4 regions of the Vibrio misgurnus genome follow, and region 1 is predicted to be linked to each of the others. Evidence: predicted binding sites of a transcription regulator. Region 1 holds the regulator's gene; each other region holds the start of a gene.

Region 1 (7,995 bases):
TCCGCAAAGCCCGCGAACAAGGTCGCCATATCAGCTATTTTGGTCCGCAAGCCAACGACTTCTCAGCGCTAGAAGAGTTCTTTCGTCAATATGGCAAAAGCGGCACCGGCCAAGTTCGCCGCTACTTGCATTCGTTTGACGAAGCCGTGCCATACCATCAAATCCCAGGCACCTTTACCCCTTGGCAAGCGCTGCCAGAAAACTCAGATGTGCTGTTTTATGAAGGCTTACACGGTGGTGTGGTTGATGGCGCAGTCAATGTTGCACAGCACGTTGATTTTCTGATTGGTATGGTGCCGATTGTTAACCTTGAGTGGATCCAGAAATACGTGCGTGATACCCGCGATCGTGGTCATTCACGTGAAGCAGTGATGGATTCGATCGTCCGTTCAATGGATGACTACCTCAACTTCATCACCCCACAATTTTCACGCACCCATATTAACTTTCAACGGGTACCGACCGTCGATACCTCCAACCCGCTCAACGCGAAAGGCATCCCAACCTTGGATGAGAGTTTTGTAGTGATCCGCTTCCGTGGCATTAAAAACGTTGATTTTCCATACCTATTGGCGATGATTGATGGCTCATTTATGTCACGCCATAACACCATCGTTGTGCCCGGCGGCAAGATGAGTTTTGCGATGGATTTAATTGTACGCCCACTGCTGCAGCAACTGATTGAAACCGGAAAAATTGGCTAGCTCCGACCAGTTATGAATGCTTACTTTTCATACCGTGATCATGTGCACATTTTTGCGTAGCAAATCAGGTCAGTGACACGATTAAAATCAAGAAATCATTTTGGAAAGACGCTACTATTCTCAATCGAAACATAAGAGAGCTTGCAGCACTAGGTAACACCTTTTATTCTAGTAAACCCAATTGAGGCTTCGCTAAAATATGGATAGCGGCAAGCGTACCCTGCAGAGGAAGTGAGATAATTATGGTTCTAGGTAAACCTCAAACCGATCCAACACTAGAGTGGTTTCTTTCACATTGTCACATTCATAAGTACCCATCAAAAAGCACACTGATCCACGCGGGTGAGAAAGCGGAAACGCTGTATTACATCGTTAAAGGTTCAGTCGCGGTACTGATTAAAGATGAAGAAGGTAAAGAGATGATCCTCTCTTACCTAAACCAAGGTGATTTCATCGGTGAACTGGGCCTCTTTGAAGAAGGCCAAGAGCGTACCGCTTGGGTTCGAGCTAAAACACCTTGTGAAGTGGCTGAAATCTCATTTAAGAAATTCCGTCAATTGATTCAGGTTAACCCTGATATTTTGATGCGCCTTTCAGGTCAAATGGCTCGCCGTCTGCAAGTCACTAGCCAAAAAGTGGGTGACTTGGCGTTCTTAGACGTCACCGGTCGGATTGCCCAAACTCTGCTCAACCTAGCACGTCAACCTGATGCTATGACCCACCCTGATGGCATGCAGATCAAAATCACCCGTCAAGAGATTGGTCAAATTGTTGGCTGTTCACGTGAAACCGTTGGCCGCATCCTCAAGATGCTAGAAGAGCAAAATCTGATCTCTGCTCACGGTAAAACTATCGTGGTGTACGGTACTCGCTAACTGTTGCGTGATCACCAGATCGATAAAAAGAGCCACCCTTTGCATTGGGTGGCTCTTTTTTTAGTTTAGTGTATCAGCGGATGACTAACCAACCAGCGTGGCGATAGCGCTATCTAAACGCGCCATCCCCTCGGCAATCTCTTGCTGACTAATGATTAATGACGGAGTAAAACGCACCACACTCGCTCCCGCCATCAAGACCAGCAAACCCTGCTGACCGGCAGCTTGCAGAATATCTCGTGCACGGCCCTGCCACTGTTCATTCAACACCGCCCCCAGCAATAAGCCTTTACCGCGCACTTCTTGGAATAGGTGATATTTTTGATTAATTTTTGCCAACTCCGCACGCATCCACTGCTCACGCTGCCGAACGCCAGCCAAAATATCTGGCTGGGACACAAAATCGACCACCGCTTCCGCCACCGCGCACGCTAATGGATTGCCACCATAAGTCGAACCGTGCACACCAACCTGCATATGTTGCGCAATTTTCGCCGTGGTCAAAATCGCACCAATCGGGAAACCACCACCAAGCGACTTGGCGGTGCTAAGAATATCCGGCGTGATCCCTAACCCTTGATAGGCATAAAAATCACCGGTGCGACCATTGCCAGTTTGTACTTCATCAAAAATCAGCAGCGCATGGTGTTTGTCACACAATTCGCGTACCGCTTGCACAAATTCGCCGCTGGGCGCAATAATCCCGCCTTCGCCCTGCAGCGGTTCCATCATCACCGCGCAAGTGCGATCAGAAATTTGTGCTTGTAACGCCGCCAGATCATTATAAGGCAGATGCACAATATCGCCCGGTTTAGGCCCAAAACCATCCGAATAGGCCGCTTGACCACCGACCGAAACGGTAAACAAAGTGCGACCATGAAACCCTTGATTAAAAGCAATGATTTCCGATTTTTCAGCGCCATACACATCCGCCGCATAACGACGAGCCAGTTTCAGGGCCGCTTCGTTAGCTTCCGCCCCCGAGTTAGCAAAAAAGACCTTTTCAGCAAAACTGACTTGAGTGAGTTTTTTGGCTAAACGCAGCGCTGGCTCATTGGTCATGATATTACTCAAATGCCATAGCTGATTGGCTTGATGGGTTAAGGCTTCAACCATCACTGGGTGGCAATGCCCCAAGCAACTCACCGCAATCCCACCAGCGAAATCGATATACTCCGCTCCGCTTTGATCCCAAACTCGTGCCCCACGACCTTTGACTGGGATAAACTCCATCGGGTTATAGCAAGGTACCATTACCTCATCAAACCAACTCCGATCGACACTCGCTTCCATCATCATTAACCACTCCCTTGCAACACTGCGCCACTAATGATTACTTATGCAATAAAAACGTTTTTTTATGAAGCTTTTTTTTATGAAAAATTGAAAATAGCTCAGAAAACGAAGCACTATACCCAAACAACTTGGAGTTGCAGCTAGGAGGCAAGTGAGTGAATCCCCATGAGCATAGGTAAACTATGTGATTGGGGTGAAGGAACGTAGCCAACACCACTGCAGCCTCAAGTAGGAAGGGTATCGCGCCGTAAGAAATTGGCCAACAACTGGTGACCCTGCTCGGTTTTAATCGACTCAGGGTGAAACTGCACTGCTTCTAGTGCTAGGCTTTTATGTTGAAAGCCCATGATTTCATCAACACGACCATCACTGAGCTCTGTCCATGCGGTTAGCTCAAAGCACTCCGGTAGCGTCTCATTTTTCACCACCAATGAGTGATAGCGAGTCACGGTCAGTGGATTATTCAGTCCAGCAAATAAGCCTTGTCCGCTATGGCGGATCAGCGAGGTTTTACCGTGCATCACCTGACGTGCGCGCACCACTTGACCACCAAACGCTTGCGCCATCGCTTGGTGCCCCAAACAGACACCTAAAATCGGTAGCTGGCCAGCAAAATGCTCAATCGCCGCCAGCGAAATGCCCGCCTCATTTGGGGTACAAGGCCCGGGAGAGATCACCAAATGGCTCGGCGCTAAAGCCTCAATACCATCGAGATCAATCTGATCATTGCGCACCACCTTAACCTTGGCCCCTAACTCACAGAAGTATTGATACAGGTTGTAAGTAAACGAATCGTAGTTATCGATCATCAGCAGCATAAAAAACCTAACTAATTGAATTGTAGAGGCATCAAAGCAGATGCTTATGATAAATAGGCTTTGATGAATAGAAATTCGTAAAATTTAAAAACGCTGACCGCGTTCCCTTATGATGATCACGTTCCTTGCGGATACAGTAATCAGGGTGTTCATCAAGTTCTACCTTGTTTTAATCTGCGTCATTTACTCATAATTTTTCACGCAACCGAGCTGACGCACACAAGCCTTGATCAGCATGACTGAAATCACGAAATGCTGCAATGCAGATGATCACACCGAAGTATCTATCAATGTACAGGTTAACATCCCAAATATGACTGCATATTTTCAAATGCCTACACATTTTAGGGTAAAATCCCCACCATTACGCACAAAATTAGCCTATTAATAAAGTAGCTTTTATGACTAACAACAACTTCTCTCAGGTCGCGGCCTTTATCTGGTCTGTTGCCGATCTGCTGCGCGGTGATTTCAAACAATCGCAATACGGTCGGGTGATTTTGCCATTTACCTTGCTACGCCGCCTTGAATGTGTGCTTGCCCCAAGTAAAGAAGCTGTTGTTGCCGAGTACCATCGCATCACGCCGATCAACCTGCCGGAAGAAGCACAAGAAAAATTCCTGCTACGTGCCACCCAAACCCCAGCCAATCCAGAAGGGCTCGCATTCTTCAATATCTCGCCAATGAATTTGGCCACCATGGGGCAAAAAGACATCAAAGCTAACTTAGCAAAGTATGTGCAGTCATTTTCCAACGATGCGCGTGAAATCTTCGAGCACTTGAAGTTTGATGAGTTTGTCGGGCTGCTGGCTGACGCCGATTTGCTGTACAAAGTGGTGAAAATGTTCGCCACCACTGACCTTAGCCCGAAAACCATCTCTAACTATGAAATGGGCTTGGTGTTTGAAGAGTTGATCCGCCGCTTTGCTGAAAGTTCGAACGAAACCGCAGGGGAGCATTTTACCCCACGTGATATCGTGCGCCTCACCACCTCATTGGTCTTTATGGAAGATGATGATGCACTCAACAAAGAAGGAATTATCCGCACCATCTATGACCCGACTTGCGGTACGGGCGGCTTCTTATCCTCCGGTATGGAATATGTGCATGAGCTTAACCCTCAGGCGGTAATGCGAGCCTTTGGTCAGGAGCTCAACCCTGAGTCTTACGCTATCTGTAAAGCCGATATGCTAATCAAAGGGCAAGATGTTAGCCGCATCAAGCTGGGTAATACCCTGTCAAATGACCAACTGCCTACCGATAAGTTTGATTACATGCTCTCTAACCCACCGTTCGGGGTAGATTGGAAAAAGATCGAAGGCGACATTAAGGACGAACACGAACAAAAAGGTTTTGATGGCCGCTTTGGTGCCGGTTTGCCGCGTGTATCGGATGGCTCACTGCTGTTTTTGCTGCACTTGATCAGTAAATTACGTGATACGCGCAATACCGATAATACCGTCAGTGAAGGTGGCCGAATTGGCATTATCCTCAATGGCTCACCGCTGTTTACCGGCAGTGCGGGCAGTGGTGAAAGTGAGATCCGCCGTTATATTCTGCAAGCTGACCTGCTCGAAGCCATTGTCGCGCTGCCGACAGACATGTTCTACAACACCGGCATTGCCACCTATGTGTGGATCTTGACCAACAAGAAAGCCGCCGAGCGTAAAGGTAAGGTTCTGTTGATCAATGGTGCCGATTTGAGCTGTAAGATGCGCAAATCACTCGGCTCGAAGCGTAACTACTTAGACGAAGAAGAAATTCGCGCCATTACCAAAAGCTTCGGGGCCTTTGAAGCCAAAGAAGAACAAACCGAAAGCGGCAAGCCTCTGAGCGCCAAGCTGTTCGATACTCATGCCTTTGGCTATCGCCGACTGACCATTGAGCGCCCACTGCGTCTGTCAGCGCAAATCACCGATGCCGCCATTGAGTCTTTACGCTTTGCCCCCAAACCGCTCAATGCCGTGATGCAAGCGGTGTATACCCAATGGGGCACAACGTGGACAGACTCCACCTATGGCCAATTGGCGGATGTAGAAGCGGAAGTCCGCGCCCTGATTAAAGCTGACTTTCCTGAGCTGAAAGAAAAACAAATCAAAGAGGTATTGGATAGCAAACTCTGGCTTGGCCAGCGCATGCTGGTGGATGCAGCCCAAACGCTACAAGCGGCCTTGGGCGACAAGCTAGGCGGCAAAGCGCAACCATCGCATGACTTCAATCAGTTTGAACTCACCCTCAAAGGGGCACTGAAAACCACTGACATCAAGTTAGATGCCAAGCAGAGAAAACAGTTTATCGACGCCATTACATGGAAAAACCCAGACGCCGAACCGGTTATCAAAAAAGAGCTGAAAGAAGAGGCTCAGCCTCTGTATGGTGCATTCAGCTATAAAGGCAAAGTGGTCGAATTTGAGCAAGATGGCGACCTGCGTGATAACGAAAACGTACCATTAGACCCGAGCGTCAGCACATTAAGCCTGATTGAAAGCTATGTGAAACGCGAAGTGCTGCCCCATGTACCCGATGCATGGATTAACGCCGATAAGCGCGATGAAAAAGATAACGAAATTGGCATTGTGGGCTATGAAATCCCGTTTAATCGCCATTTCTACGTTTATCAGCCACCACGTACATTGGAAGCGATTGATGCTGATTTGGATGCAGTAAGCCGTGACATTATGCAATTGCTGCAAGAGGTACATTCGTGATCAATATGTATCGTCTAGTTGCTTCATCCCGTGTTTCTAAACGGTTTTGCCAACAATTTTACTTGACTAAAAATGACGGCGTGGCCAATAATGCGGCTAACACGCCCACCAAGCCTATGCTCTGCAAGCTCAAATTGAGTGGGCTTTTTTCTGCCTGTAATTTGCCTCAACTCGCTATTTGCTTCGCCCCACTCATGGAGGCGAACTGATGGCAACCTTTACCAAAACTGCTAAAACATTAGATGAACAAATTGCTTTGTTGCAAGAGCGTGGCCTAACCATTCGCGATCCAGAACGCGCTAAGCGTTACCTTGAAGTGATTAGCTTTTTCCGTCTTTCTAGCTACATGCGTCCTTTCCAAATCGCCGAATTTATGTGGTGTTGCTGATATTGGCGCATTTAATGAGGCAGATCAGCCCTGATAGTCAGTGGCATAACAAAGTGAAAGCCTTGGTGACAGTGATGTACAGCGTACCACTGGCACCAATGGGCTTTCCTGATAACTGGCGCACACATATTTTTTGGGGTGGTGAAGATGAGTAAATATCAGGCGTATCCAGAGTATAAAAATTCTGGTATTGAATGGTTGGGTGAAATACCTAGCCATTGGAAAACCTGCCGTTTGAAACACCTAGCATCAATTAAAAATGGGCAGGACTACAAAGTGGTTCAATCTGAGGTTGGATACCCTGTAATGGGCTCTGGAGGGCAGTTTGCATTCGCAACAGAGTTTATGTACGACAAGCCCTCGGTGCTGCTTGGAAGAAAAGGAACTATCGATAAGCCACTATATATTAATGAGCCATTCTGGACTGTAGACACTATGTACTACACTGAAATGCAGCCAGAAACAGATGCTAAGTACCTTTACTACCTCGCGACAACAATACAGTTCGCTCGCTACTCAACTAACACTGCTCTGCCGAGTATGACACAAGAGCATTTGGGTAATTACACTTTTGCTGTTCCCGTAGAAGTTAGCGATAGAACCCAAATAGCCAACTTCCTCGATCACGAAACGGCCAAAATCGACGCGCTAATCGAAAAACAACAGCAACTGATTTCGCTGCTACAAGAAAAGCGCCAAGCAGTCATTAGCCACGCCGTCACCAAAGGGCTAAACCCAGACGTACCGATGAAAGATTCAGGTGTTGAATGGTTGGGTCAAGTGCCAGAGCATTGGGTTTGTGGTCGCTTGAAAAATACTCTTCGCATTAAAAATGGGAAAGATTACAAAGACGTTGAGGTTGAAGATGGCGGCTATCCTGTTTATGGGTCCGGTGGTATTTTTAAACGTTGTTCCGCGTATTTATTTGATGGAAAATCAATTCTTTTTGGTCGAAAAGGAACTGTAGATAAGCCATTGCTCGTAGAGGGTAAATTTTGGACTGTTGATACAATGTTCTATAGCGAGCTAGAAGCATCCTGCCGTGCTGAGTTTATATTCTTTCAGTCTTTATTATTTCCATTTAGCTTGCTATCTACGAATACTGCATTACCAAGCATGACTCAAGAAGACTTGCTTGGATTAGGATTTGTTATCCCTCCGCTTACAGAGCAAGACTCAATCATTGAACATATAACTTTTAAAAAA
Region 2 (7,995 bases), 700 kb from region 1:
CATGAGCTTGCTCGACGGGGGAAGTTGGCACCGCAAATGGGATTTTGGTGATGATCACGTTCTCCAATAAATCGCCCGGCAGATCCAGTCCTTCCGAAAAACTGCCAGTGCCAAATAAAATACTGGTTTTTTGCTTTTTTATTAGTTTTTTATGTTGATTTAGAATTTCTTGGCGTGATTTTTCGCCTTGGATTTGCAATACCCAACCTCGCTTAGTCAGCTCTTTTTGTAAAATTTCTGCCACTTCACGCATTTGCCAATAGGAAGCAAACAGCACCAAGTTGGCTTTATCTGCTTGTAAGTAGCAGAGTACTTTATCGGCTAAATACGCGGTATAACCTGCCGCTTGTGGCTCAAGCGCCATGTTAGGAATGAGCAATTCTCCTTGCGTGGCATAATCAAATGGTGAGGCGAGGGCCAAAAATTGTACCCCATCCTCGGCTTTTTCACTGATCCCTGCTTGGCGGCAGAAAAAGCTAAACGAATTTAAGGCTCTCAACGTGGCAGATGTCAGCACTGCGCCAATACAGCGGCTCCAGATTTGCTTATCAAGCTGCCAACCAATTTCTAGCGGTGATACGCTGACTAAATAGTCGCCTTCACGTTCGGTACTGATCTCTAACCAACGAGCCAGCGGCGCACCTTTATCTTGATTGGGTTTGGCCATCAGTTGCCAAACTTGGCTGAGATTTTCTAAACGTTGAATATAAAACCCGAGTTCGCCTAATGCCGGTTCGGCAATTCTGGCCGCCAATTCGCCCTCTTTGACCTTTTCCGCAATTAAATCGGTAATTTTGCCTATAGCTTGTGTGGTTTTCTGCGCCGCCTTACTTAGTGCTTGCGACTCTTCGGCCAGCCACGCCGGTAACTCACCATGTTCAAAGCGGTAGATACCCTCGACAAATTGCTGGGCGACAAATTGTTTAGGCAGTTGACCTAACGTGGGAATTAAAAACTGCATTGCCTCGCGAGCTTCTTGTGCAAATCGCTCGGCACGCTTCTCATCACCCAAAGCGGTAAATTTGGCTAATGATTGATTGAGTTTTTCTAGCCAACTGGCTGCGCCTTTTAATGTGGCGGCCGCTGAGGCATGCTCGCGCGCGACAGTTGGTAAATGATGCGCTTCATCAAATACGTAGATTGTCTCTTCCGGCGCAGGCAGGATCACCCCACCACCTAAATCAGCATCCGCCATCACCAAACTATGATTGGCAATAATCACATCCGCTTTATCTAACTCGGAACGTGCTTTTTGAAATGGACAGTGGCGATGAGCGCTAAAACTGCCATTACAGCTGTGTTTATCACTGACAATCATCGCCCATAAATGATCGGCAATCGGGGTTGGCCAAGCGTCGCGATCACCATCCCATTTGCCTTGGTTGAGCGCGTTATAAAGCTCATTCAACAATGCGGTATCTTGCGGTTTCGGTTTGCTTTCGAACAGGGCTATTTGTGCATCATCGGCGGTGCAAGTGGCGGCTAAACGCTCGCTACAGCAATAACGTTGACGTCCCTTAGCCAGAATAAAGGAAAAGCTTTGATCACTGATGCGCCGGTAAAGCGGCAGATCTTTATTCAGCAGTTGCTCTTGCAGCGCTACCGTCGCGGTGGATACCACAACTTTACGTCGATTGACCAGTGCAACCGGGATCGCCGCCATTAAATAAGAGAGGGATTTACCAATGCCGGTTCCGGCTTCGGCCACCAAGATTCGGTTCGATGGGTGATAGTTGCCACTCAGTGTCTTCGCGATTTCAGCTACCAGAAAATTTTGCGCGCGTCGTGGAATAAAGTTATCCAGTTGATGTTGTAGATTGTGATAACTGTTGCGGATCGAGTCTTGGATGTTTTTTGTCAGCATAAGGGAGCCTAAAGTACGTTGCCGTGATGGTAGCACAGTTCAATCCGTGATACCTAGGTCACGAAATTCCATGGTTTTGATTCAAAGTTTGATCTGGATCACGAAATAAAAATGAACTTTTGAGGTGCCGGGTTTGCTTGGTTGCGTGAAAAATATATCCCTTGATCTAGGTGATGAAGTTTTTATTAAAAACTATATTTTCATATTTTGTGGTTTTCTCTTGGAGTTTTGTGCTGTCTAGCCTTGCAATTAGCATTTCGACCCTGTCTGACTTCTAGTTCAGAAGTCGCTCGAAAAAATCACTGCAATAAGTGTAACGCTATGATATTTTTCATTTTATATTTTTTTTGTTGGTTTTTTTTATGATATTTGACATGCAGAATATTCTTTTGCAATCTTAGTCACGCACAGTGGTGGTTATGACTAAACAAAGAGTTAGCAAGCCATCATCACAAAAACAGGGAACCGGATAGGGAATTCCCAACTTAAGAAAAGGCAGTGGATTAATATGAAAAAAACATTATTAGCACTTGCAGTGCTTGCTGGCGCAAGTTCTGTTAACGCAGTTGAAATCATCAAGTCAGATGAAGGTACAGTGAATTTTTACGGTCAGCTCCGTGAAAATATTAAATTTACCGATGCTAAAGGTGAGTCGGACGCAAAAATTGATGCTAGCTCTTCTCGTGCCGGTATTGATGCATCATACAAAATTGCCGATGGCCTAAACCTTATTGGCCTGGTTGAAGTGGGTATTAGTAGTGACTGGTCTAACCGTCAACACTATATTGGCGTCGCAAGTGATACTATGGGGTCGTTGATCTTTGGTCAAAGCTCACCGATTGCCGATGATGTATACGGTGCTGAGTACTCTTATGTCTATGGTGGTTCTGCATACTATTTATATGACAAAGGTCTTGCTGACGAATATTTTTGGCAACCAAATATGGTTAAATATGAGCTGACCAAAGAAGCTTTTTGGCTTAAGGCTTCTTATAATTTAGATGAGCGTGATTCAGCTCCAGAGTTGTATGAACTGTTTGTTGGTACCTCAATCGCTGATCTGACTTTGCATGCCGGTGTAGTTCAGTACACAGATAAGACAACGACTAAAGATGAAAAAAGTGGTAATGATGTTGTACATGACATCGATTCTACGTCAGTAGAAGTTACCGCGGAATACACCTTTGGTGATGCGCTATTTGGTGTAACTTATGCTCATATTGATCGCGATAATAAAGGTGTGGATGAAAGCTCTGATGCATTAAGTATCGGTACTATCATCAAAGTTGCCGATAAAACCAGCGTGTATGGCGGTTTCCAATTTGCCGACACTAAAGCTGCTGGCGATCTAAAAACTGGTTATGCAGGTGTGGAATACAAATTTGCTAGCTGGGGACGTACCTATGTTGAGTACGGCTACAACAAAGAAGATAAAGCCGATGCTGAAAACAATTTAGCAATTGGTGCACGTGTTTACTGGTAATTAACTGTTACCTGAATAAAAACCCAGCGATGGCTGGGTTTTTTTATAGATTAGGTATAACGTTGGCGAAAAGAGTTAAGGATGTAATCAAATGAATCTATTTCTAAAGCTAGTTGCCTCGCTCTCATTAGTGCTGGTATCACTGCATGTTCACGCTAAAGTCATTTTGGAAATTCCTGAATTTGTTGATCTGAAAGTGGTTAACATGGCTAAGCCTAAGTTAATCGGAGGCTTACTCGACACGACCAAAACGGTAGAACTGCCGAATGGTGTTAACCAAATCTTATTTCAATACAATCCGGTATTTGTTAATAAGGACAAAGTTGAGCGAGTTTATGGCGAGTTAATCGTGGTTAAATTTACCGCGGTAGATGACATACTCTCGTTTGCGTTGCCTAACTATAAAAATGCTTTTGAAGCCAAGCGATTAATTGGATCATTACAATGGCAATTGAAGTATGCCGATGGATCTGAAGTGGCTAAACAGCAAGATCAACTGCATATTGAAGGGATAAGGTTAGGCCGTGATTTTACCCAAGACATCGAACAATATAATAAAGATCAAGGTGTAGCAGCGGTAGGTTTGAGCTATATCACGGTAAATAATATCGATGGCCAAGCGGTAGTAACATCGGTTGAGGGTGTTGATCACCCTACGGATTTGCTCGATGAGCTAAAAAAACTTTACCAGACGGCTTCTGAGAGGGAGCGAAAAGAATTTCAAAAATGGATCATTGACCAGCAATGAAGCGTGGTAGCGCTATAAGGTGAATAAGCCAAGTCGGTAATTGCTTGGCTTTTTTATTCATTTTTTACCCACAACACTTTTTAAATTTTTTGCCACTACCACAGGCGCAAGGGTCATTGCGCCTCTGTTTCGGTGTGGCGGCAAATTCGCCATCAATAAATTCACCATCAATATAGTACCAAGCCCCATTTTCACGCACAAAACGCGAGCGCTCAGCAAGGCACTGCTCTTTGCCTTGTTGCTCAAAATAGGCACGAAACTGTACAAATCCTTCCTCGCTGGTCGTGCCAGGCTCGGCAGCCAGCACTTCGAGGCGTTGCCAGTGGCTGTGTACCGATTCGCTGATCGCTTGGCGTTCATCCTCGGCATGACAAGATGGATGGTAAGTTTTGATCACAAAATCAACATCTTGCAGCATGTGGGCACTAAAGCGTGCCCGCATCAGTTGCTCTGGGGTTTTGGCTAGCAACGGATCATGATGGATCGGTTGGCAGCACAAGGCATAGGATGGGGTATTTCCGCAATAACAGGACATAACAATATTCAGCCGATGATCGAGCCGCCAAGTTTAACTATCGATGGGCTTAATTACCAGCTTGTGCGCCGAGTAGATCTTCGCTCCATTTGATCGCTTCGATATAACATTCGTTGAGCGCATCACTGGGTAGATTGAGGGCTTTAGTCAGGGCTAGCACTTGTTCCCAGTCGGCCATTTCATACGCTTTGTTTAAATTCAGGATCTGCCCAAGCGTGCCGCTACCTTGGGTTAATGCTACTTTAATCTCTTCTTCGATGGGTATTTCATGCACAATCGAGTCTAAAGGCTGGTCAAGTAAGCTATCGAGTAATGAGAACATTCCGGTGAGAAAACCGGCCTCAGCATTGATGGTTGGAGTGACTTTCTCGCACAACCGTTCACAGAAACGGGCACGTAAAATTGCCAGATCATATAAATACTCAGGTTTAGGATCTTGTGTTGAAGCGACCGCCATTAACGCAATAAATCTGCGTAATTTCTGTAGTCCTAAATAAGCCAAGGCTTGGCGAAACGATTGAATTTTGGTGCACACATTGGTCGATGAGTTAACAAAACTGAGTAATTTATAAGACAGCGAGACATCTTGAGCGACAATGGCTTCGATTTTTCCAAAATCGACCTCGGGCTTGGAGACCTCTCTTAGTAAGTTGACCACAGCAAGAAAAGAGGGCTGTAATGCTTTGCGTTGAATTATTTCTGGTTTACTAAAAAAGTAGCCTTGAAAGTAGTGAAATCCAGCGGTTTTAGCCTCTTCAAACTCTTGATAACTTTCTACTTTTTCAGCTAAGAACTCAATCTTGGTTGCTCGCAGTTTATTGATGAATAGGCGAGCTTTCGGGATCGGCACTAAACGGATATCAAACTTGATGATCGAAATATAAGGCAAAAAAGCTTGCCATTCATTGCTGGGAATAAAGTCATCGAGAGCGATTTTATAGCCATAATGAGCCATTTTTTTGACCGCATTAAGCAATTCATCACTCGGGGGGCAGTCTTCGAGGATCTCAATCACTAAGCTTTTAACTGGAAATAAGGTCGGGATCATATTGATCAGACTTTGATAAGGAAAGTTAACAAAGCCAAGGTGATCGCCAAGGGTCTTGTAATGCGCGCTCAAAAAGTGATCGGAAAGTAATCGACTGGTTGCCTCTTCAGGATCGATATCTGGAAAGGTATTTTTAGGCCCATCTCGAAACAGTAATTCATAGCCGATAGTACATTTATCGCGATCTAAAATCGGTTGTCTGGCTACGTATGAATATTTCACAGGCTCATCTATCCTTCAGTCTTGTTCATTTATTATTCACTATTGATTATACGAAGACGTTTATCCCGTAAACGTCCCTTTATTAGCATACAATCAACTGCTATTTTTAAGCGGTTTAGACAATAATTGGTAGTTTATGTGCTTAGAATAGGCTAATACTGAACTTTGCTCATACCAATCACCTAATACAATGCGTGTTTTTGGCTTATTTTGATCGGCCACAATCTGGTGAATCGCCGGGCGATGAGTGTGGCCGTGGATCATTAAGTCAACCTGATGATGTTGCATGACCTTTAGCACTTCACTGGGTGTAACATCCATGATCTGCATCGATTTGTGCTGTTTATGATCTCGAATATCAGACTGAATCTTGCTTACTATGCGCTGGCGTAGTGCAAAGGGCAATAATGCAAACAAGCGCTGCAGCCAAGGTTGGTGAACTTTGTTACGAAAAGCGAGATAGCGAGTATCTTGGGTGCAGAGGGTATCACCGTGCAGCAAGACGGCTGTTTGTCCATATAAATCAACTACCGCTTCATCCGCCAGCAATTGTACACCGGTCTGTTTGGCAAACTGTGGTCCGAGTAAAAAATCACGGTTGCCTTTGATCAAATAGCAGGGGACACCTTGTTGCGTCAGTTGGCGAAATTCGGCTTTGATCTGCTGAGCAAAGGCGCTTGGGTCATCATCTCCCACCCAAAAATCGAACAGATCACCAAGCACATAGAGTGCATCGGCTTGAGTGGCCTGTTCACGCATAAACTGGATAAAGGCGGCAGTAATCTCAGGCTGGTGAGCCGAGAGATGGAGATCAGAAATAAATAGTGTGTGCATCTTTATAACAAAAGGAGCGCCTAAGCGCTCCTCATCCAATTAAGCTTCAATAGTGGTGCTGGTGATCAGCACTTCTTCTAGTGGTACATCTTGATGCATGCCATAAGATCCAGTGCTAACCGCCTTGATTTTATTGACGATGTCCATTCCTTCAACCACTTCGCCAAATACGCAGTAACCCCATCCATCCCGGCTTTCGGCACGAAAATCTAGGAAGGTATTATTGTTGACGTTAATAAAGAATTGCGAGCTGGCTGAATGTGGATCCATGGTACGAGCCATCGCTAGAGTACCCACTTTATTGCTCAGGCCATTGTTGGCTTCATTGCGAATCGCGTCGCGTGTCTCTTTTTCACGCAGGCCAGAAGTCATGCCGCCGCCTTGGATCATAAAACCATCAATCACGCGGTGGAACAAAGTGTTGTCGTAAAAACCTTCACGGCAATATTGCTCAAAGTTCGCGCTAGTGATTGGTGCTTGTTCAAAGTTGAGCTGAATTTTAATGTCACCAAAATTGGTATGCAGGGTGATCATGAGTTTTACCTTCGCATTTATCGATTGAGAGCCAGAGTTTAGCTTAACTTTTTGTGCATTCAAAACATCAAATGGATGACCTGGCAATCTTTGAGTTGTTATACTGTCCGCCATTTATAATTTTGCTGGTAATCAGATAGCGATCATGTTGAAGATTTATAACTCACTTACACGACAGAAAGAGGAATTTAAACCCATCACCGCTGGTAAAGTGGGCATGTATGTGTGTGGTGTCACTATTTATGATCTCTGTCATATTGGACACGGACGGACCTTCGTCTCTTTCGATGTGGTCGCCCGTTACTTACGTTACTTAGGCTATGATTTGACCTTTGTGCGTAACATTACCGATATTGATGACAAAATCATCAAACGTGCGACAGAAAACCAAGAAAGCTGCGAATCATTAACTGAACGTTTGATTCAAGAAATGTACGCCGATTTTGATGCATTAAACATTAAGCGTCCGGATGTAGAACCTCGCGCTACGGCCTACATTGAAGAGATTATTGCGCTGGTTGAGCGTTTGATTGAACGTGGTTTCGCCTATGTGGCGGCTAATGGCGATGTGATGTTTGAAGTGGGCCAATACCGTGAGTACGGTAAGTTATCTAAACAAGATTTGGATCAATTGCAGGCTGGCGCTCGGGTAGACATTGAAGCCGCTAAACGTAGCCCGCTGGATTTTGTGCTATGGAAAATGTCAAAGCCGGGAGAGCCAACTTGG
Region 3 (7,995 bases), 1.1 Mb from region 1:
CAAATGGCACTGTTGTTTGCGGTTGGCGTCGCACTTGGTTTTACTAATAATGATGGTGTGTCCGGTCTGTCAGCGATGGTTGGCTACAGCATCATGGTCGCGACCCTGAATGTGATGGCGACGGCCATGGGGGTTGATAAAATAGACACGGGTGTGTTGGGCGGTATCCTCGCTGGCGGTGTGGCAGCATGGTCTTTCAACCACTTCTATAAAATTCAGTTGCCAGAATACTTAGGTTTTTTTGCTGGTAAACGTGCGGTACCGATCATTACTGGCTTTATCTCAATTGCACTCGGTGTGATGTTGTCATTGATTTGGCCTCCGATTGGGGTGGTGATTGGTTCATTTTCTGATTGGGCGGCTAACCAAAATCCGGTGACCGCATTTGGTCTCTATGGCCTCGTTGAGCGTGCATTGATCCCATTTGGCTTGCATCATATTTGGAACGTACCATTTTTCTATCAAGCGGGTTCTTGTGTTAACGGTGTTGGTGACACGGTCAGTGGGATCATGACTTGTTTCTTGACCGCAGATGAGGCCTCACGTACGGCAGGTAATGGTTTTGGTCAGTTAGCTGGCGGCTATTTGTTTAAAATGTTTGGTCTACCCGCAGCCGCTTTTGCCATTGCCCATTCGGCTAAACCAGAAAATCGTGCCAAAGTTATGGGCATCATGGCCTCTGCTGCGCTGACGTCATTTTTAACCGGGATTACCGAACCGATTGAATTTTCGTTCTTGTTTGTTGCGCCTATCCTGTATGCGATCCATGCGGTATTAGCGGGTTTAGCTTATGTACTAACCAACGCATTCGATGTGGTGCATGGTCATGCGTTCTCGAATGGTTTCATTGATCTGGTTGTGCAATCGCCACGCGCAGATAACGTATGGCTACTCGTTGGGTTAGGTATGGGTTATGCGCTACTGTACTACCTAGTTTTCACATCAGTGATCCGGATATTGAACCTAAAAACGCCAGGGCGTGAAGATGAAAATGTCGACATCGTGATGTCTAGTAGCAATCAACTGGCGGGTGAGCTCGTGGCAGCATTTGGTGGTAAATCCAATATCAGCAGTTTAGATGCGTGTATTACTCGCTTGCGTGTCACTGTGGTCGATACCGCGTTGGTTGATCAAGACCAATTGAAGCAGCTAGGGGCGGCAGGGGTGGTTATGGTGTCTGGTGGTGTACAAGCGATTTTCGGTACTAAGTCGGATAACTTAAAAACGGAAATGGATGATTGGATCCGTACTCACGGCTAATATCATGCTTACTGTAATGAGAAAGGAGACCTTCGGTCTCCTTTGTATTGTGTGATAGTCGGTTCAGTTAGTGAATGTAACCGCAAGCCATAGTGGATCTTGTCTCCCGATTGGTGATGGGAGCCGTTTGGCCAATTTACGATGATTGTTTATCCATCGCTTTTTTGATACAGATGGCAGCCCCACCCCATGTGATGCCGAGACCAAGTATCATCATGATAATTGCACTGAATGTCATTAGTGAACCTCCTTTTGTGATCCTGCATTGATAAGAATTCCGGTCATAAATAGGGCGGCGATAATCGCCCAGCCGAGGGTTAAATCGTAACCGCCATAGCCCTCAGTCAAGAGCTCTTGCAGTTTGGTTGCGACAATAATTGCCAAAATAACCGGTGAAATGAAACGCAAACAGAGATCAAACCAAATTCCCACTTTGAAATCAGAAATACTATTAGCATATTTGCGTACATCGGAAATTTTTAGCAACCAGCTCATTAGGAGCAGCTCGACTAAACAGCTGGCCATGATCCCAACGTTGTTGGCAAAATGGTCAACCAGATCCAGCAGCAACAAACCGCCATTGGTGGCAAATGCCATGGAAACGAGTACTCCGCTACCAATCACGATATTGGCGGCCTTTTTGCGGCTCCAACCGAGTTTGTCAATAATCGCTGAGGTGACCGCTTCCATAATCGAAATATGCGAACTGAGGCCTGCAACCACTAAGGCGAGGAAGAATAAAGGCCCTAGAATATAAGGGATCGGCAGTAAATTGATCGCGGCGGGTAAGGTAACAAAAGCGAGACCAACGCCAGAGGAAACCACCTCGGTGAGCGGTTTGCCTTGCTCTTGCGCCATATAGCCGAGTACCGAAAAGATCATGATACCGGCTAGGATCGAGAAGCCACAGTTGATCAGCACGGTCATAAACGCGTTATTGGTGATATCGGATTTCTCGGGCAGATAACTCGAGTAGGCTAACATAATCGCGAAACCGATACTCAAAGTGAAAAATATCTGCCCGTAAGCCGCCGCCCACACCTTCACATCCCAAATTTTGCTGAAGTCAGGTTGGAACATGTAGTTCACACCATCCAATGCACCGGGTAGGAAAATCATCCGCGCGATGAGCAGCAGTACCATGATAAATAACACCGGCATCATGATTTTAGACGCTCGTTCAATGCCTTTTTTCACACCACCGACAATAGCGGCGTAAGTGATGCTCCAAGCGAGCAGCATAGCAAAGGCTATTTGCCACTGAATACCGCCTAATTGGGTTGGTGAATTATCACCCAGTTTGAGATATTCACTGAAGAAGAAGGCATTGGTATCGGTGCCCCAACTTTGGGTAAATGACATCCCAAAATAGGAAATAGCCCAGCCAATTACCGCAACATAATACACGGCAATCAGTGCCGCAATACCGACTTGAAACCAACCTAGCCACTCAAATTTAGTATGAATTTTGGCGAGGGTTTTCGGTGCAGAACCACGATTTTTTTGTCCCATGCTGAACTCGAGGATCATAAACGGGATCCCCGCAGTGATCATCGCGAAAAGATAAGGAATGAAGAATGCGCCTCCACCATTTTCGTAAGCCATATAAGGGAAACGCCAGATGTTTCCCAGGCCAATCGCTGACCCTACGGCAGCTAACACGAATCCTACTCGGGATCCCCATTGTTCTCGTTTCATAAACAACTCCTTGTCATATCCTAGGGGATGAAACTATTCGTCAGCACTTGCTGAATCTGAGAATGGCAACACCTAAGTCACCGGTACGGTGTTTGTCCGATAAACTTTTGTGCTATCATCCATGATTCCGCAAAAAGTTAGTTATATATATCGATTGCTGAGTGAAAACCTAGAATTTTATTCTTATTTATGCGCTGTGTGTTTGCGAAAACTGAAATAATCAGCTAGGCAATCGTTTGAGACTACCGTGTTATTGATTGAGTGGCAATACAATCGGTTGGTTGGATTTATGTTAAAACAAGGTTGTATTTGTTTTGTATGTCAACTTATAGCGAGCAATATCGGGCAACTTAGTGACGAATCTAGTGAATATGACTGAAGTATCGGCTCATCATCAATACAATTGTCTAAGATTAAACAAAGCGTATTTGTCCAAAAAAACACCACACTCTAGAAGGTATATCCCGTTTTGTGAGTCTGTTAAAACTTGCTTTATAGGCGGATAGTCAGCCCAATTTGCACCGAAGCTTGATTGAGCCAATCGGACTTAAATTTTATGACACAGTTTTCTGAAGATGGCAGAGTACAGTTTGCGCTTGAATCATTGTCAACCATCGAGCCTAGCCAGCGAAGTTGTGCATTGAGCGCAATGTGTGTCGCGATTCTATATTCCAACCCACCAAAGGCACTCGCGGAGAAGCCGTATTTATTATCGGCCCAGCTTACGTCGGTGTAGGTACCGCCAATGCCTAAGCCAAGGAAAGAGGAGAGCTGTGGTGACATCGGGTAGTAAATGCTACTTTGAAAATGCAGCGAATGCAGATGCGCATCTTGATTAGGCAGGGTTTCAACTTGAGTGGGTTGGGCGGAATAAAATAAGCCGACTCGCCCTTTTTCATAGGGCATTTCAAGCGCTATAGCATAGTGAGTCGAACTATCCAGATTATATTTATTACTATTTTGGTCAATAACTTTACCGCCTAATGAATAGCCAATCGAAGGGGTCAACATCCACTCAGCATTGACCAATGATGAAAAAATTAAAAGTAACGCATTGAAAATAAATAAAAATATTTTACGCATATCTAAACCCTAGCCAAGTTTTTGACGATGCTTTTATTGTGATAGTAATGGCAGAATTATGCACAAAAAAACCACAATTCTTGAAGATACTTCACACCGATGCTATTACTTTGCTGGATGATCAAGGAGGTGTTATGGAACAAGATCTGAAATATGCATTAGCAATAGTCGTGATCATTTTTGGCATTTTACTGGGATTTGGAGCAATTACCCTTATCCACTAGCCTAGGTATTTATCGATGAATATCTTGCCGCTAAATTGTGGAGGCGTGGTTTCTGATGCTGGGCCGAAGCTCAACACGCAGCATTTTGCAAAATACATCGGTGGTAAACAGGCTTTGGTTGCTCAAGGTGGTGGCCAGAGAGGAATATTTACCGCTGGTGTATTAGATGCGTTTCTTCTTGCTAATTTTGATCCTTTCCATGAGTTTTATGGCACTTCGGCGGGTGCTATGAATTTGTGCGCCTTTTTATCCGGTCAAGTGGGGTTAAGCAAAGCGTTTATCTTAGAGTTGACCACTCGTAGCGAGTTTTTCCATTTATTGAGCTACGTACGGCGTAGGCAATATATCAATATGCAGTGGGCATTAGATCGGGTGTGTGAATCTCCTTATGGTCTAAATTTGGAGCTTGCTCGTCAAACGTTAGGTCAACGCAAGGCTTATGCCGCCGTGACTGAAGTTGATAACCTAAAAGATGCTTATTTGCCAATGTTGGGCAGCGATTGGCAGCAAGTGCTACTGGCGACTTGTGCGATACCGGGTTTGTACCCAGAACCGGTTACGTTTGCGGGTAAGAGCTACATTGATGGCGGTGTTTCAGCGTCGATTCCGGTGCAAGAAGCTTGGCGTAAACAAGCTCGTTGTATTACCGTGATCCGCACTGAATTTATCCCCGAGCATGATCATACCGCTGTGCCATCTGTGGTTGCTCTCCCAGAGTGGTGGCCCGAGCAGTTGAATTATTTACAACAACGATTACAGCATAAATGGTCAGGATGGCGTCAAGAGTGGCGTGATTTTCTACACCAGCAAAGGCTAAGAGCGAAGCTGCAGCAGGGCGAAAAACATTTCCCTGCACTCAATGGTGGGCGTTGGCTATTCGGTGCCGATGATATTTATCGGTTCAGCCACTTATTTGGCAGTCAATTTGATGCTGGGTTGGCCGATTTATTGATGGTGCATTATCAGACTTATGCATTGACCTGTGAATTTCTTAATCTGCAGCATAATGACACTTTTATTGTTCAAATTATGCCAAGTGAACCGCTGCACGCCAACTCGCTGCTCAGTTCATCACAAGCCTTACTGCATGATTATCAACTGGGTCTTAAAGCTGGCGAGCAATTCTTGACCACATATCATCAGGCAAGCGAATTATGTCGTTGATGGTTTGAATTGTCATTTAGATATTCACTCCGTGTAGTTGCCCCACTAAGGCATATCTTCTACGTCGATTATTGTCGGAATATAAAGCCCAATAATTGGATATAAAACACAAACTTCTAGAGATGTGCGTGATACTTGTCACGCCTATTTGACAAATAGCTTCACAATTACTTCGCAAAGTAAAAAAATTAGTTTGTTGTTGAATTTCGGAGCGCCGCATGTACATGGCTCAACCCGGCCATATTGATCATATCAAGCAGATCAATGCTGGCCGCGTATATAAACTGATCGACCAAAAAGGGCCAATCTCTCGTATTGATTTATCAAAGGAGAGTGAGCTTGCGCCAGCCAGTATCACCAAAATTACCCGCGAATTGATTGATGCCCATTTAATTCATGAAACGACAGTACAAGAAGCCACCAGTCGAGGGCGTCCTGCGGTTGGTTTGCAAACCAATAATTTCGGGTGGCAATTTCTTTCGATGCGTCTTGGCCGAGGCTATTTGACCATTGCGTTGCACGAACTGGGTGGTGAAGTACTGATCGATACCAAAATTGATATTCATGAAATTGATCAAGATGATGTACTTTCCCGTTTATTGTTTGAAATTGAAGAGTTTTTCCAAACTTATGCCACTCAGTTAGATCGGGTAACCAGCATTGCGATTACCCTGCCAGGTTTAGTGAATTCTGAACAAGGCATTGTGCTACAAATGCCGCATTACAATGTGAAAAACTTAGCGTTAGGACCGGCAATTTATAAAGCGACAGGGCTACCGGTGTTTGTTGCCAATGATACCCGGGCTTGGGCGTTAGCTGAGAAATTGTTTGGTCATGCTCAAGATGTTGATAATTCAATATTAATTTCTATTCATCATGGGTTAGGTGCTGGCATTGTGTTGGATGGGCGAGTGTTGCAAGGCCGACATGGCAATATTGGTGATTTAGGGCATATTCAAATTGACCCTAAAGGTAAACCATGTCATTGCGGAAATTATGGCTGCTTAGAAACGGTGGCATCTTCACAAGCGATTCGCGATCAAGTCACAACCCGTATTATGGAAGGGGAAGCGAGTTGCCTGGCTGCCAGTGAAGAAATTTCGATTGAGGATATTTGTGCCGCTGCGGCGGACGGTGACTCACTGGCTGTCGATGTCATTCAACAACTGGGCCGTTATTTAGGCGCTGCGATTGCGATTGTGATTAACCTATTTAACCCAGAAAAAATCTTGATTGGTGGTGTGATTAATCAAGCGAAAGCGATTTTATACCCTTCGATTGAGCAGTGTATTCGTGAGCAGAGTTTGCCGGTTTATCATCAAGATTTGCCATTGGTGGAGTCACGTTTTTATAAACAGGCGACCATGCCTGGTGCGGCATTGATCAAGCAGGCGTTGTATGACGGCCTGTTATTAATGAAAGTGGTAGAAGGTTAACTTAATGATTTTCTTGGTGAGAATATCAGTCTTACTTGGATTTTAAGCGTAAGCTAGCGGTATACTGTTAGCGAACTCTTTATTGAACGGAATTTTGTATGTCAAGCATTTTGAACACGGTCGATCAACGTACGAATCTGGTCGGTGAAAATCGATTGGAGCTGTTACTGTTTAGCCTCAATAGTCGTCAAATCTTTGCGATCAACGTGTTTAAAGTGAAAGAAGTCATCAAAGTTCCACGTTTGACTCGCATGCCTGGATCGCACCCACACATCACCGGAGTTGCCTCACTGCGTGGTGAGCCGGTACCGGTGATCGATTTACGTTCAGCGATTGGTTTTCCTCCCTCTCGAGATCCTGCGGCGGAACAAAACCTGATCATTACCGAATATAACCGTAGTGTGCAGGGTTTTCTGGTTGGGCAGGTGCGCAACATTATTAATACCGCGTGGACTGAAATCCAACCACCGCCCAAATCGGCCGGTAAAGCTAATTATTTGACTGCGATAACTCATATTAAAGAGCACAATCAAATCGTCGAGATTATTGATGTTGAGAAAGTGCTGGCTGAAATTGTGCATTATGATGCCTCGATCTCGGCACAAGTGTTGGATCATGCTTTGCTCGATAATATGGTAGGACGTACGGTGTTAATCGTTGACGACTCTTCAACTGCACGCAATCAAGTAAAAGATACCCTTTCACAGCTTGGTTTGAACATCATCGAATGTCGTGACGGTTTAGAAGCGCTGCATCTTTTGCAAACCTGGTGCGACCAAGGTAAGAATATTTATCAAGAGTTACTGTTGATGATCACCGATGCCGAAATGCCAGGCATGGATGGCTATAAGCTGACCAATGAAGTGCGCAATGATCCGCGCATGCAAGATCTTTATATCACACTGAATACTTCGCTCAGTGGCAGCTTTAATGAAGCGATGGTGCAGAAAGTGGGTTGTAACCGTTTTATTTCTAAATTCCAACCTGATTTGCTGGTACAAGTGGTTCAAGAGCGGCTGAGAGAAGTGTTGGCTTAATATTTTGACTTGTTCTAGACGCAAGGCTCTCACCTGAGCCTTGTGTAAACCGCGATGAATTACCATCATAGTGTTATCACAACCACAGCTGAG
Region 4 (7,995 bases), on a different replicon from region 1:
GGTGATAACCCAACGGTAAATCAGTGGGTAACATAAACACCAAAGGCCCACCTTGGGCACGCTCATCACGCACAATTTGTGATTGCAGATAGCCTTCTAACACCTCGCCTTGCTCAGTCTGCAAACACCAATCAAATTCACTTTCACGGGCACTCACGCCAAGATAGAGCGGCACTTCAATCACCGCACCTTGGTGCACCACGAGTACCGGATCCAATACATCTTTTTTGTGTTTCTTCTCTGCCGATTGCAGCAAAGCTTGATCACTACTGGTGTCATAGCCAAGAGACGCCAAAAGACGACGGATAGTGTCGTCTTCAACTTGGGCTTCACTGCCCCAAGCGCTGACATATCGATCGGCAATATTTGCCATTGCAGCGACTTGTTTTAATACATTGTCTTGATTCATCGCTCTCTCCGAAGGGACAACTTTCCACTTCCATGTAGGGTAAGGTAATAAAAGGTGGGACTGTAAAAACCAGCCCCACCCAAAGGGCTTAACGCGCGACGGCGTTCAATTGCCAAATGTTATTCACATAATCGCGGATACTACGGTCGGAGCTGAATTTACCGACTAGCGCGGTATTCAGAATCGCTTTCTTAGCCCAGCCAGCTTGATCACGATACTGTTTATCAATTGCCGTCTGCGCAGTCACGTAAGAAGCAAAATCCGCCAGTACCAAATAAGGATCGCCACCATTGAGTAAGCTGTCATAAGTTGCACGCAGCTTACCAGGCTCGCCAGGAGTGAACTCATCACCAAGCAGTAAATCAACCGAGGCTTTGAGCAATGGATCAGCATGGTAGAAATCAAATGGGTTATAACCACGCGCTTTCAGCGCTTCTACACCATCGACTTCCAGACCAAAGATATAGATGTTGTCATCACCGACTTCTTCACGGATCTCAACGTTTGCACCATCCATAGTACCGATGGTTAACGCCCCATTAAGCGCCATCTTCATGTTGCCGGTACCCGATGCTTCTTTACCTGCTGTCGAGATTTGCTCCGAAACATCCGCCGCCGGAATAATGATTTCGGCCATGCTTACTCGATAATCCGGAATGAACACCACTTTGAGTTTGTTGCCAATTCGCGGATCGTTATTCACTTTGTGCGCGATCATGTTGAGCGCGTAAATGATCTCTTTGGCAAGGTGGTAACCCGGCGCTGCTTTCGCGGCGAAGAACACCACGCGTGGATGCATATCGAAGCTTGGATCATTGATCAAACGATGATAGAGCGACAGGATATGCAGCATATTGAGGTGCTGACGTTTGTACTCATGCAGACGTTTGATTTGTACATCGAAGATCGCATTCGTATCGAGTTCGATATCCATGTGATCTTTCACCCACTCTGCCAGACGCACCTTATTGGCTTTTTTCACTTCCATAAAGCGTTTCTGGAATGCGGCATCTTCCGCGTACTGCGCCACTTTGCTCAATTGATCCAATTTAGCTGGCCACTCATGGCCAATTTTTTCCGAAATCAGCGCAGATAAGCCTGGGTTACAGAACTTCAGCCAGCGGCGAGGGGTAATACCGTTGGTCACATTTTGAATTTTACCCGGATACAGATCGACAAATTCAGGGAACAGATCACGCTTGACCAATTCAGAGTGCAGTGCCGCTACGCCATTGACCGCATAGGATCCCACCACACATAAGTTGGCCATGCGCACCATGCGATGGAAACCTTCTTCAATGATCGACAGCTTTTGCTGTTTCGCGACATCACCCGGCCACTTAGCGCGCACATCTTGCAAGAAGCGATGGTTGATCTCGTAAATGATCTCCATATGCCGTGGCAATAGACGTTGGATCAGCGACTCACTCCATGTTTCTAAGGCTTCAGGCAACAAGGTGTGGTTGGTGTAAGCGAAGGTTTTGGAACAGATTGCCCACGCGGCTTCCCACGATAATTGCTTTTCATCAATCAAAATACGCATCAACTCAGGGATCGAGATGGTCGGGTGAGTATCATTCAACTGGATGGTTTGATATTTAGGCAGATCAACCAACGCATGACCTGCGGCCTCATGGCGACGCAAAATATCGTGGATCGAAGCGGCACTGTGGAAATACTGCTGCATCAAACGCAGAGTTTTGCCTTTTTCATGGTTATCATTCGGATACAACACTTTGGTGATGTTACCAGCATCGATCAATGCGTGCTGCGCTTCAAAATAATCACCATTGTTAAAGCTGGCCAGCGAGAACGGTGCAATCGCACGACATTCCCATAAACGCAGCGGATAAACCGTATTACTTTGGTAACCAACAATCGGTAAATCCCATGGCATGGCTTGTACTAACATGCCCGGTACCCAGCGGCGCTGCTCTTTACCATTGTGATTGATCACTTCTACGTGACCATAAAAACCAATTTCTTGCTTTAATTCTGGGCGAGCGACTTCCCAAGGGTAGCCTTCCACACCACACCAAGCATCCGGTGCTTCTTGCTGATGGCCCTGTTCAAATGACTGCTTAAACAGACCATATTCATAATGCAAACCATAACCCACGGTCGGGTACTCTTGCGCAGCGCAAGAGTCCATAAAACAGGCCGCCAGACGGCCTAAGCCACCATTACCCAAAGAAGGATCGCGCTCTTCTTCCAGTAGATCGGTCAGGTTTTGTCCCAGCTCGCCCATCGCTTCGGTCACGGCTTCATACACGCCCATACTGATCAAATTATTACCGGTTAAGCGGCCAATCAAAAATTCTAACGATAGGTAGTTAAGACCTTTGCTGTTGAGGATGCGTGGATCTTGCTCGGTTTGTAGCAGATCAAAGGTAGTAAATTCAGCCAAAGCGCGTCCCATGGCTAAGTACCAAGCACGTGCAGAAGCCTGCTCCACGGTTGTCGCGTAAGTCGCGCTCAAATGGCGCTTCACGTTGGCTTGGAACAACTTCTTGTCAAACTGTTTCTGTTGAGTAGGTTTCATTGTGAAATCTCAGGTTATGGTTCTAATTCATCTGATCCCTATCCTGCCTTGATGACGTACACAAAACATCCTCCTATTTTTCTGGCCAATTAGGAGGAGATAACAAGGCGTAGAGGCGCAGTCTTCTGTGGTGAGTGATCTGAATCGCATCAATCGGCAACTGAATCACCGCTAGCGGTGATTCGGATCACACCTCCAACTGATTAACCATAGTTAGGCTTAATAAAAGTTTGGCTGTTCGATTGTTGAACAATTACTCACTATGTGAAATAGATCGCAATAAACTCTTCGTTATTACCGATTTTTTCAGCAGATTAGGTAGGGGATGAGCCAATAATCGGATGCCAGATAAGTATAATTAGTGATAACACTCACAAATCTAGGGCGTAGTTAACTCTAAAACGTGAACAACACGAAAAACTCAGCATGGCTCAATCAACGCACCGAATAACTTCAAGTAACATCGCTCTATCTGAGTGTGATATGCCTCGCGTACTCACCTCTCCCACCCGCAGATCACTGAACATGATCTGCCCCAAGAGCATGAAGCTCTGGTAGTAAATAGACGAGAGAAAGAAGATGTGGATCCCTTCGAAGTTAACTCGCCCAGGACGCTTGCATAATGCGATCGTTCGCCCCCGTGTTCTGGACTTATTGCAACACGCTACCTGCTATAAATTAGTGCTATTTCGCTCCCCAGCCGGTTATGGCAAGACCACCATGGCCGCGCAGTGGTTGTCGGATAAACCGAATGTCGGTTGGTACAGCATTGATGAGAGTGATAACGACCCGTTTCGATTTATCAACTATCTGCTGCAAGCAATCAACAAAGCTAGCCATAATGCCTGCCCCAATGCCCAAAAATTAGCCGAGAAACGTCAATTCTCCTCGCTGCATTCACTGTTTAGTGAAGTGTTTTCCGAACTGGCCGATTACCACAATGAATGTTATGTAGTGCTGGATGACTATCACTTAATCAGTGATGAAACCATTCATGAAGCGATGCGCTTTTTCCTCAAGCACATGCCCGATAATTTAACGCTCGTGGTTACTAGCCGTTCCACTCCACCGCTAGGCACTGCCAATCTGCGCGTACGCGACTTAATGATTGAGATTGGCAATGAACTGTTGGCCTTTGATACCGAAGAAACCACGCGCTTTTTCAATCAACGCGTGGCCGATGGGATTGATACACTGACAGCCACCCATCTGCGTGACTACGTAGAAGGCTGGCCATCGGCACTTCAATTAATCGCGCTCCAAGCTCAGCACCAACAGCGCACGCTCGCGCAAACTGTTGAATCAGTGGCACACTTTAATCACTCTCATTTGTGGGATTATTTGGTCGAAGAAGTGTTCGATCTGCTCGATGACGAAACCCGCTATTTCTTAATGCAATGCTCCGTCCTAGATCACTTCGACGATGCCTTGGTGAGTAGCCTCACCGGACGTGATGATGCGCTGGCGATGATTGAATCACTCAATCGCTTTGGCTTGTTTATTTCGCCCTTAGAGGGAGAAAACAACTGGTATCGCTTCCATAACTTATTTGCCGAATTTTTGGCCCATCAACGCCAAGCTCGCGTTCCGCAGCAAGAGCAAGATTTACAACGCGCGGCGGCCAAAGCTTGGTTAAACGCAGCTACCCCTCATCAAGCTTTGCGTCATGCGCATTTAGCACAAGATAGCGAACTATTGGCCAGTATTTTGAGCCAATTTGGTTGGAAGATGTTTAACCAAGGCGAGCTAGAAGTGCTGGAATCCGCCATTAATCAACTCTCCCCAAGCCAGCTGTATCGGGAGCCGAAACTGTGCATGCTGCAAGCTTGGCTCGCCCAAAGTCAGCACCGTTATAATGATGTAGGAGCTTTATTGGCGAAAGCCGCCAATGAGATGACCGCGCTTAATGTCAAACTTTCCACCAAAGAACAAGGCGAGTTTAACGCACTGCGCGCACAAGTGGCGATCAACCAAAATGAGCCGGAAAAAGCATTAGAATTGGCCGAGCTGGCTTTGAGCCAACTGGATCACACCACCTATCGTAGCCGTATTGTGGCCACTTCAGTGGTCGGTGAAGTGAATCATGTGTTGGGCCATTTGAGCCGGGCGCTTTCCATGATGCAGCAGACCGAAAAACTGGCGCGTCAATATCAAGTTTATCACCAGGCATTGTGGGCTTTGTTGCAACAAAGCGAAATTTTGCTGGCACAAGGTTATGTACAAGCCGCTTATGAAGTGCAAGATAACGCGTTTAAATTGATTGAAGAGCAGCAACTGCACCAAGTACCACTGCATGAGTTTTTATTACGCATCCGCGCACAAATTTTATGGTGTTGGAACCGCTTAGAGGAGGCGGAACAAGCTGCTTATCAAGGACTCACTGTGCTAGATAACCACGCGCAAAGTAAGCACCTACACAGCTATTCGATGCTAGCCAGAATTGCGATTGGCCGTGGTGAGCTGGACAAAGCAGGACGGTTTATTGAGCAAATCCAACATCTGCTGAAACAATCTACTTATCATGTTGATTGGACAGCCAACGCATCGCTCTCTTTACTGCTCTATTGGCAAGCCAAAGAGAACCACAGCGAAATCCGCCAATGGCTACAATCCAGTATTCGCCCAGCACAAGCCTGCAACCATTTTTCTCAGTTGCAGTGGCGCAATATCGCTCGCGCACAGATTCAACTCGGTGAACTCAACGAGGCACATACCACTCTCAGCTTTATTCAAGAACAAGCTGAACAGTATCAATTGGTCACCGATATGAACCGTAACTTGATTGTGCAAGCCTTACTGGCCAGCACTCAAGGCGATAACCCACTCGCTTGCGACAAGCTAAAACAAGCGCTACGCCTCACCAATCAGACCGGTATGATTGGCAATTTTCTGATCGATGGTGCCCAAATTGGCCATTTGCTGGAAAAACTGGTTCAGAAAGGCGAATTGGGTGATTTAGAACGCCATCGTGCCCATCTGCTACTCAAAGAGATTTCCACCACTCAGCGTAGTCGTTCGGTACATTTTGATGAGGAGTTTGTCGAGAATCTGGTTAATCACCCGAACATTCCGGAACTGGTGCGCACTAGCCCACTCACCCAGCGTGAATGGCAAGTACTCGGTCTGATCTACTCCGGTTTCAGCAATGAACAGATCGCTCATGAACTAGATGTAGCTGGCACCACGATTAAAACCCACATTCGTAACTTGTATCAAAAGCTCAATATCGCCAATCGTAAAGAGGCGGTGCAAACCGCAGAGCAACTGCTGCAATTAATGGGTTACTGAGCCGGTAAGCCCAATAGCAAAGCGCCAGCAAATGCTGGCGCTTTAAATTCAAAAAAAAACCGCAGGCTTAGAACGGCTTAGGAGCAAAACCGGTCATCACCGCCACTTGTAACGCTTTACCAATTTTGGTGGTCGGGTGAACAATCACCAAACCTTTAACCGATTTTTTCAGCTTACCAAGATCCGCTTGCTCAAGCTTAGTCAGCTCACGTGAAAACGGCATATCGGCAATCGCCTTACGCATCTTATTGAGATCGTAATCTTGCTTACCTTTAACGCTGTTGAGTCGTTTGGTTAAGGTTTCTAATTCGTCGGTGAACTTGCTGACCATCTCCGAATCGGCACGAGTTTTTGCGGCATCCAGCTTACGGCGGCAAGTATCGATGCGATTGTTAAGTTGTTGAATATCAGTTTTAAGGTTCATGATGGTCGCTCTATCGAACAGAAAGGGCGCAGAGTATAGCACGCAGTTGTGAGTTATACTCCGACAACTTTCCACCTAGCCAACATAATCTGGCTTATTGGCGCGGCAGATTACCCTATCAAGCCCTTCCACAGTATCAAACTGGCCAAATGTCACAGAATAAATAGCGCACACCACGAAGAGTTGCGATTGTTTACAGTGTAAATTCGCTGACTATTGGCTGGCCTTAATCAGCACTGAGGTATCCATCCGCCCTAGTCCTTGCTGGGAAAGTTGTTGATAAGCAGCGAGCGTACTTTCAGTCATCGGTAACTTCACGCCCAGTTGTGCCGCTTCATCAATACAAAAGCCCAAATCTTTGATCATCCAATCAATCGCAAACCCAAAATCAAATTTGTCTTGGCTCATAGTCACCGCACGGTTTTCCATTTGCCAAGAGCCCGCGGCGCCATTTTTCAAACAAGCGACCAGATTGGGGATATCCAGCCCGGCTTGCTCGGCTAAGATCAGCCCTTCTGATAAGCCATTAAGTACCCCAGCAATACAAATCTGGTTGACCATCTTAGCGCGCTGCCCCTGCCCTGCGGCTCCCATCAAAACCGAAGAACGTCCGTAAGCGGCAAAAATCGGCTGCATTTGCTCAAACAGTGCCGGCTCACCACCACACATAATGGTCAGCACGCCATTTTCCGCCCCCGCTTGCCCACCAGAAACCGGCGCATCCATAAAGCGCACATCCGCTTGCTGACAAGCGGTGGCTAACTCTTGTGCCAGCGTAGCCGAAGTTGTGGTGTGATCAATCAACACCGCACCGGCTTTCATCGCGGCTAACGCACCACTGGCCGCCGTGGTCACACTGCGCACATCGTCATCATTGCCCACACAAGTCAGCACCACATCGGCATCCGCCACACACTGCGCAATACTGGTTGCATACTGGCCAGCAAATTGTTTGCTCCACTCCACGGCTTTGGCTGTATTACGGTTAAACACCGTGACCTCAAATCCGGCCTTTTGCAGATGACCAGCCATCGGATAGCCCATCACCCCCAAACCAATAAAACTGACTTTCATCTTGTTATCCTTATTGTTTTTTTGATCCTAAAAGAAAAAACCGAGCTTTCGCTCGGCTTTTTGAGTAACGCTTATTCGATATCCGCGTTGTGGTAGACTTGCTGTACATCGTCGCAGTCATCCAGCATATCAAGAAATTTCTGGAATTTTTCTGCATCTTCACCACTCACCACAGTGCGCGTTTGTGGCACGAAAGTGATCTCTTCCACATCCAGCGTCAGATCTGGGAATGCTTCATTCAAGGCAGTTTTGACTTTG

Evidence for each region. Region 1 encodes CRP, which controls carbon source genes, mostly activating them, when cyclic AMP is high. Its sites were predicted from a motif close to TGTGANNNNNNTCACA; they were not measured.
Region 2: dinG (ATP-dependent DNA helicase DinG) is a predicted target of CRP. The motif match lies at 1,912-1,927, and genes of this name have one in related genera.
Region 3: mlc (sugar metabolism global transcriptional regulator Mlc) is a predicted target of CRP. The motif match lies at 5,557-5,572, and genes of this name have one in related genera.
Region 4: OOK74_RS13940 (glycogen/starch/alpha-glucan phosphorylase) is a predicted target of CRP. The motif match lies at 3,215-3,230, and genes of this name have one in related genera.

The regions. Positions count from the first base shown of each region.
Region 1 covers NZ_CP113241.1:2,215,299-2,223,293, forward strand. The annotation lists gene OOK74_RS10180 (phosphoribulokinase) at 1-704, shown strand, start outside; gene crp (cAMP-activated global transcriptional regulator CRP) at 947-1,579, shown strand; gene OOK74_RS10190 (aspartate aminotransferase family protein) at 1,664-2,878, opposite strand; gene OOK74_RS10195 (aminodeoxychorismate/anthranilate synthase component II) at 3,100-3,693, opposite strand; gene OOK74_RS10200 (type I restriction-modification system subunit M) at 4,095-6,401, shown strand; gene OOK74_RS10205 (hypothetical protein) at 6,610-6,789, shown strand; gene OOK74_RS10210 (hypothetical protein) at 6,804-6,944, shown strand; gene OOK74_RS10215 (restriction endonuclease subunit S) at 6,937-7,995, shown strand, end outside.
Region 2 covers NZ_CP113241.1:1,511,023-1,519,017, reverse strand. The annotation lists gene dinG (ATP-dependent DNA helicase DinG) at 1-1,864, opposite strand, end outside; gene OOK74_RS07070 (porin) at 2,373-3,347, shown strand; gene OOK74_RS07065 (DUF2057 family protein) at 3,439-4,095, shown strand; gene OOK74_RS07060 (YchJ family metal-binding protein) at 4,160-4,630, opposite strand; gene OOK74_RS07055 (EAL and HDOD domain-containing protein) at 4,680-5,900, opposite strand; gene lpxH (UDP-2,3-diacylglucosamine diphosphatase) at 5,994-6,734, opposite strand; gene OOK74_RS07045 (peptidylprolyl isomerase) at 6,774-7,268, opposite strand; gene cysS (cysteine--tRNA ligase) at 7,414-7,995, shown strand, end outside.
Region 3 covers NZ_CP113241.1:881,434-889,428, forward strand. The annotation lists gene ptsG (PTS glucose transporter subunit IIBC) at 1-1,260, shown strand, start outside; gene OOK74_RS04225 (MetS family NSS transporter small subunit) at 1,397-1,498, opposite strand; gene OOK74_RS04230 (sodium-dependent transporter) at 1,498-2,958, opposite strand; gene OOK74_RS04235 (porin family protein) at 3,451-4,041, opposite strand; gene cydH (cytochrome bd-I oxidase subunit CydH) at 4,089-4,265, shown strand; gene OOK74_RS04245 (patatin-like phospholipase family protein) at 4,281-5,429, shown strand; gene mlc (sugar metabolism global transcriptional regulator Mlc) at 5,648-6,865, shown strand; gene OOK74_RS04255 (chemotaxis protein CheV) at 6,964-7,902, shown strand.
Region 4 covers NZ_CP113242.1:476,234-484,228, reverse strand. The annotation lists gene malQ (4-alpha-glucanotransferase) at 1-409, opposite strand, end outside; gene OOK74_RS13940 (glycogen/starch/alpha-glucan phosphorylase) at 498-2,951, opposite strand; gene malT (HTH-type transcriptional regulator MalT) at 3,531-6,239, shown strand; gene OOK74_RS13930 (YibL family ribosome-associated protein) at 6,307-6,663, opposite strand; gene OOK74_RS13925 (NAD(P)-dependent oxidoreductase) at 6,877-7,737, opposite strand; gene OOK74_RS13920 (YebC/PmpR family DNA-binding transcriptional regulator) at 7,809-7,995, opposite strand, start outside.